One region of the Bacillus silvicola genome, then DNA from elsewhere that is predicted to be linked to it. Evidence: a T-box and tRNA genes for the amino acid it is inferred to sense, from the RefSeq annotation. Region 1 holds a T-box; the other holds one or more tRNA genes.
The links. A T-box is a leader RNA that pairs with one kind of tRNA and senses whether it is charged. The one in region 1 lies ahead of ACP6L7_RS19145 (valine--tRNA ligase), so its partner is inferred to be a tRNA-Val.
Positions count from the first base shown of each region.

Region 1 (3,402 bases):
AACCTTGGAAAATCATACGAGATACCCAGAAGAAGATGATGTCATAACCAGTTACTAGTGCATCTGTTGAATAGTAACGTTTAAAGTCTGCTGAATCTTCATTTGGCCAACCAAGTGTTGAGAATGGCCATAATGCTGAACTGAACCATGTATCCAGTACATCGTTATCTTGATTCCAGTTTTCAATATCTGCTGGCGCTTCTGTACCTACGTATACTTCACCAGTTTCTTTATGATACCAAGCTGGAATGCGGTGTCCCCACCATAATTGACGAGAGATACACCAGTCATGAATGTTTTCCATCCAGCGTAAGTATGTGTTTTCAAAACGTTCTGGTACGAACGTTACTTTTTCTTCTTCTTTTTGTTGAAGTTCTACTGCTTTTTCAGCAAGTGGAGCCATTTTTACGAACCATTGTGTTGATAAGTAAGGCTCAACAACTGCACCACTACGCTCACTATGACCTACTGAATGCATATGAGGCTCAATTTCTACTAATACGCCAGCTTCTTGTAAATCTTTTACTAACGCTTTACGACATTCGAAACGATCCATGCCGTTATACTTACCAGCTTTTTCGTTCATCGATCCATCTTCATTCATTACTAAAATACGTGGTAAGTCATGACGGTTACCTACTTCAAAGTCATTCGGGTCATGAGCTGGTGTAATTTTTACAACGCCTGTTCCGAAGTCTTTTTCTACGTACTCATCAGCAATAATCGGAATCTCACGGCCTACGATTGGAAGTGTAACTGTTTTACCGATTAAGTGTTTGTAACGATCATCTTCTGGATGAACTGCTACTGCTGTATCACCAAGCATTGTTTCTGGACGAGTAGTTGCAAGACGAATGTGACCAGAACCATCTGTTAACGGATAGTTCATATGGTAGAATGCACCTTGAACTTCTTTATGAATTACTTCAATATCAGAAAGAGCTGTGCGTGTTGCTGGATCCCAGTTGATAATATATTCACCACGGTAAATTAAGCCTTTTTCGTATAATTGAACGAATACTTTATTAACCGCATCAGATAAACCTTTATCTAATGTGAAACGTTCACGAGAATAGTCTAGTCCTAAACCAACTTTTCCCCATTGTTGACGAATGTGAGAAGCGTACTCTTCTTTCCACTCCCAAGCTTTTTCAAGGAATTTCTCACGACCAAGATCGTAACGTGAAATACCTTCTTCACGAAGTTTCCCTTCTACTTTCGCTTGTGTTGCGATACCAGCATGGTCCATTCCTGGAAGCCACAGTACATCGTAACCTTGCATACGCTTCGTACGAGTTAAAATATCTTGAAGAGTTGTATCCCAAGCGTGACCTAAGTGTAACTTACCAGTTACGTTCGGAGGTGGAATTACAATTGTATACGGTTGTTTCTTCTCGTCTCCTGTTGCTTCGAAATATTTTCCTTCAAGCCACCATTGGTAAAGGCCTTCTTCAACGGACATATGATCATATTTAGTTGGTAAATTCTTTTCCGTGTTTGACATTATTTTCCCTCCTTAAAATAAAAAATGTCCCTCATCCAAAAAAGGACGAGGGACATCGCGGTACCACCTTTATTTACAAACAAATTCAGAATTTGCTTATACTCTTAATTTGATAACGGACAAATCCGTCTTTTCCTAATGAGAACTATTCCGTTCAGAAAAGATGCTCCAGGGCTACCTTCTAACATAACTATCTAGAGAATCTCCCAGCTAATGATTCTCCTCTCTGAAGACGTTTCATGTCATACTCTTCCCCTTCAATGCATTTATATGATTGTTAATTATTATATACAATAGTGTAAAAAACGAAACCTTATTCGTCAAGATAAATTTGAAACTACGGCTTTTATCTCTTTATGGAACTAATAAAAAAGATAAGCAGGGTTCTCCCTACTTATCTTCTTCATCCGTTCCCTTGCTGGGCAGCTTGTAATTGCGAAAGGAAATATTCTGTATTGCTAACGAGCCAATGCGATTGCTGCAAACTTTTCACCCCGCGGAGCTCATTTTCTTCATTACGACTCTTTCTTCTTTTCGTATACGACTGAATTTGCCGAATAAAATGCGACGGATACGTCATATATGCAAACATAAGAAGCTGCTCCTCTTTCGTAAACGGGAAATTTTTTTGATACATTTGATACCATTCAAAGCGGTCACTCCGTGCAATTGGATATGTGTTTAAAGACCGAGAATAAAAACCTACTATATCTTGCACGGGCGTTGCAAACTGCGATTTTTCTAAACTAATAAAATAGCCGTTTCGCTCATAATCAAATAAAAAATGATTAAGCGATACATTCCCATGAATGAAAGTAGTACGTGTTGTTTCCTTTTCTTTCATCGCATCATGCCATTCATTTAATTGCTTTGTTGCGAACTCGCGAGCTCTCATAACATGGTGATAATACGTACAATATTGTAATTCAAACGGAGACATATACCACTTCGCTTCAGATTCTACAAGAAACTCTTCTAACATCTCACCATCATTTTCCCAACGGTCGGATATATTTGTATAATGTTTTTCTAATTCTTCTTCTGTATACGTCTCCTCTTTCACCGTTTTTTGATGCAACGTTCCGAGCGTCTGAAACATTTTGTGATATTGATCGTTATCCTCACCGTTTCCTTCCGCACGCTCTAACCAAGGCATTAAATAATAACTATATGTCCCATCACTTAAGACATAATTTCCGTCCGTCGCATGATAAATAGGTACATAATTCGAAAAACCTTTCTCTTTCAAATATTGAATGTGATGCAAAAAATTATTCCGCTCTAATTTTCTATCTTGTATTTTCTTTAACGCATACGGACCTTGATTCGTATAAATTTTCATTACACTTCCGTGCTCTTCCATATGCTGCGTATCCAATCTATATTGCCTAACAATGGGTTCATAGCGATTTCGTAATTCAATATCCATACGAATGACCCTTTCTTATTCAAAACATAACTTTTAGGAAAAGAAAAGAGGTGAGTGAAAAAAAACACTCACTTATTTCGCCTTTGCTTTTGAAACAGGAATATATATAATTTGCCCTGTAGTTAAATATATATCTTCTGATTGATTTACACGATATAAATTTTGCACAGACGTTTCATAACGTTCTGCAACAGATTCGATTGTATCCCCTTCTTGCACAAAATACATTCTTAACTTTGTAAATTCTTCTTCCGGTTCTTTCGTAAATATTTTTGTTAAATAAAGCGCATTTTCATCTCGCTGTGAGTACGCTTCTTCTTCTTGTTCCTCCTGCTTTTTCGCTTTTTCTTTCTTGAAATCTTTTCGTCCGAACAATTCAAATTGTGGAGTTGCTTCTTTCTCCTCTTCACGCTCCACAAATTCATGTTCTTCTATTTCCTCTTCCTCTAATTTCTGCTCTTTTCTTTCT
Region 1 covers NZ_JBNGVC010000012.1:1,384,544-1,387,945, forward strand. Annotated here, with positions in the region: gene ACP6L7_RS19145 (valine--tRNA ligase) at 1-1,504, opposite strand, end outside; T-box leader at 1,543-1,774, opposite strand; gene ysxE (spore coat protein YsxE) at 1,908-2,933, opposite strand; gene spoVID (stage VI sporulation protein D) at 3,006-3,402, opposite strand, start outside.

Region 2 (3,402 bases), on a different contig from region 1:
GGATACAGATCCACCAATAGCAATTACAGGAATATGACGATATTTCGCCCGCTTCGCGACACCAACAAGAGCTTTTCCATACGCTGTTTGTTCATCTATTCTTCCCTCACCAGTTACAATCAGATCGGCGCCCTCTATACACTTATCAAAATTTGTATAATCTAATACAATTTCAATTCCTTTTCTTAACTGCCCCTTTAGCACCGCAACGACAGCTGCTCCCATTCCTCCAGCTGCCCCCGCCCCCGGTATTTCAGATACATCTAAAGATACATGTTGTTTAAGTATATTAGCATAATGTTTTAAATTCTCATCTAGCTCTTTCATCATCTCTACATTTGCGCCCTTTTGTCTCGCAAATACAAAAGATGCCCCGCTAGCTCCAACTAAAGGGTTATCTACATCACACGCTGCTTCTAACTTTAAATCCTTTAGGCGTGAATCAATCCTAGAAAGATCAACAGTAGTAATCAAATTTAATGTCCCTCCAGAGGGTTCTATTACTTCACCTTTCCTGTTTATAAACCTTGTACCTAAAGCGGATAGCATACCAGCCCCACCATCATTTGTAGCACTTCCTCCAAGTCCTAAAATAATGTGTTTCACTCCTTGATCTAATGCATGTAATATAAGTTCACCTGTCCCTTTTGTTGTTGTAATAAGTGGGTTTCTCTTTTCAATTGGAACGTGTTGTAATCCTGATGCTGCTGCCATTTCAATAAATGCTGTCTCCTTATCCTTAGACATACCATAAAAGGCTTGCACGCTCTCTCCAAGCGGCCCTGTCACATTAAGTGATATAATTTCTCCCATTGTAGCACCAACAAGAGATTCGACCGTTCCTTCACCTCCATCTCCAATTGGTACTTTAACGTACTCTGCTTTAGGAAAAACTGCTGCAAAACCTCTTTCAATAGCTTCACATGCCTCCATAGCTTTCAAACTTTCTTTATATGAATCAGATGCAATGACAACTTTCATAATTATCTCTCCTTATTTATGCTCTTCTTTCATTTTAAACAACATATACACAAGTTGTCTTTTTATGTGAAATTTAAGCACAAAAAAAGCTTACATCATTTGATGTAAGCTTTCCCTATTTATATGGAGCCTAGCGGGATCGAACCGCTGACCTCCTGCGTGCAAGGCAGGCGCTCTCCCAGCTGAGCTAAGGCCCCGTAGTAATAAAGCGGAAGACGGGATTCGAACCCGCGACCCCAACCTTGGCAAGGTTGTATTCTACCACTGAACTACTTCCGCGAAAATGGTGAGCCATGAAGGATTCGAACCTTCGACCCTCTGATTAAAAGTCAGATGCTCTACCAACTGAGCTAATGGCTCGTAAATGGCTGGGCTAGCTGGATTCGAACCAGCGCATGACGGAGTCAAAGTCCGTTGCCTTACCGCTTGGCTATAGCCCATTAATATTTACTAGTATGGTTATCTTCTCAAAAAAATAAACCCTTTCAGGTTATTTTAAAGAAAATGGTGGAGGGGGGCAGATTCGAACTGCCGAACCCGAAGGAGCGGATTTACAGTCCGCCGCGTTTAGCCACTTCGCTACCCCTCCGACATTTAAATATATATGGTGGAGGATGACGGGATCGAACCGCCGACCCCCTGCTTGTAAGGCAGGTGCTCTCCCAGCTGAGCTAATCCTCCAAAAGTGGTGACCCGTACGGGATTCGAACCCGTGTTACCGCCGTGAAAGGGCGGTGTCTTAACCACTTGACCAACGGGCCAAAAAAATCCAAAACTTTTCTCAAGCTTCCAACCGGGCTTGAACCGGTGACCTCTTCCTTACCATGGAAGTACTCTACCAGCTGAGCTATGGAAGCATAATGGCTCCGCAGGTAGGAATCGAACCTACGACCGATCGGTTAACAGCCGATAGCTCTACCGCTGAGCTACTGCGGAATAATACAAGCCTGGCAACGTCCTACTCTCACAGGGACAAGGTCCCAACTACCATCGGCGCTAGAGAGCTTAACTTCCGTGTTCGGTATGGGAACGGGTGTGACCTCTCTGCCATCATTACCAGACTTTTATCATTATACACATTCTTTTCAGAATGTCAAGAAGAAATCTAAACATATATTCCTTCAAAACTAGATAACATTGCTACATATTATATGGTTAAGTCCTCGATCTATTAGTATTCGTCAGCTCCACATGTCACCATGCTTCCACCTCGAACCTATCAACCTGATCATCTTTCAGGGATCTTACTAGCTTACGCTATGGGAAATCTCATCTTGAGGGGGGCTTCATGCTTAGATGCTTTCAGCACTTATCCCTTCCGCACATAGCTACCCAGCTATGCCCTTGGCAGAACAACTGGTACACCAGCGGTGCGTCCATCCCGGTCCTCTCGTACTAAGGACAGCTCCTCTCAAATTTCCTACGCCCACGACGGATAGGGACCGAACTGTCTCACGACGTTCTGAACCCAGCTCGCGTACCGCTTTAATGGGCGAACAGCCCAACCCTTGGGACCGACTACAGCCCCAGGATGCGATGAGCCGACATCGAGGTGCCAAACCTCCCCGTCGATGTGGACTCTTGGGGGAGATAAGCCTGTTATCCCCGGGGTAGCTTTTATCCGTTGAGCGATGGCCCTTCCATGCGGAACCACCGGATCACTAAGCCCGACTTTCGTCCCTGCTCGACTTGTAGGTCTCGCAGTCAAGCTCCCTTATGCCTTTGCACTCTACGAATGATTTCCAACCATTCTGAGGGAACCTTTGGGCGCCTCCGTTACACTTTAGGAGGCGACCGCCCCAGTCAAACTGCCCACCTGACACTGTCTCCCGGGTCGATAAGACCCGTAGGTTAGAATTTCAATACAGTCAGGGCGGTATCCCACCAGCGCCTCCACCGAAGCTAGCGCTCCGGTTTCAATGGCTCCCGCCTATCCTGTACAAACTGTACCAAAATTCAATATCAGGCTACAGTAAAGCTCCACGGGGTCTTTCCGTCCTGTCGCGGGTAACCTGCATCTTCACAGGTACTATAATTTCACCGAGTCTCTGGTTGAGACAGTGCCCAAATCGTTACACCTTTCGTGCGGGTCGGAACTTACCCGACAAGGAATTTCGCTACCTTAGGACCGTTATAGTTACGGCCGCCGTTTACTGGGGCTTCAGTTCAGAGCTTCGCTTACGCTAACCCCTCTCCTTAACCTTCCAGCACCGGGCAGGTGTCAGCCCCTATACTTCGCCTTACGGCTTCGCAGAGACCTGTGTTTTTGCTAAACAGTCGCTTGGGCCTATTCACTGCGGCTTTCCGTTAAGAAAGCACCCCTTCTCCCGAAGTTACGGGGTCATTTTGCCGAGTTCCTTAACCAGAGTTCTCTCGCACACCTTAGGATTCTCTCCTCGCCTACCTGTGTCGGTTTGCGGT
Region 2 covers NZ_JBNGVC010000013.1:1,054,074-1,057,475, forward strand. Annotated here, with positions in the region: gene ACP6L7_RS27500 (glycerate kinase) at 1-981, opposite strand, end outside; tRNA gene ACP6L7_RS27505 (tRNA-Ala) at 1,106-1,178, opposite strand; tRNA gene ACP6L7_RS27510 (tRNA-Gly) at 1,189-1,260, opposite strand; tRNA gene ACP6L7_RS27515 (tRNA-Lys) at 1,266-1,341, opposite strand; tRNA gene ACP6L7_RS27520 (tRNA-Gln) at 1,347-1,421, opposite strand; tRNA gene ACP6L7_RS27525 (tRNA-Tyr) at 1,487-1,570, opposite strand; tRNA gene ACP6L7_RS27530 (tRNA-Val) at 1,587-1,662, opposite strand; tRNA gene ACP6L7_RS27535 (tRNA-Glu) at 1,668-1,742, opposite strand; tRNA gene ACP6L7_RS27540 (tRNA-Thr) at 1,766-1,838, opposite strand; tRNA gene ACP6L7_RS27545 (tRNA-Asn) at 1,843-1,917, opposite strand; rRNA gene rrf (5S ribosomal RNA) at 1,927-2,042, opposite strand; rRNA gene ACP6L7_RS27555 (23S ribosomal RNA) at 2,133-3,402, opposite strand, start outside.
Region 2: it encodes a tRNA-Val, which carries the amino acid that the T-box ahead of ACP6L7_RS19145 (valine--tRNA ligase) is inferred to sense. The anticodon was not compared.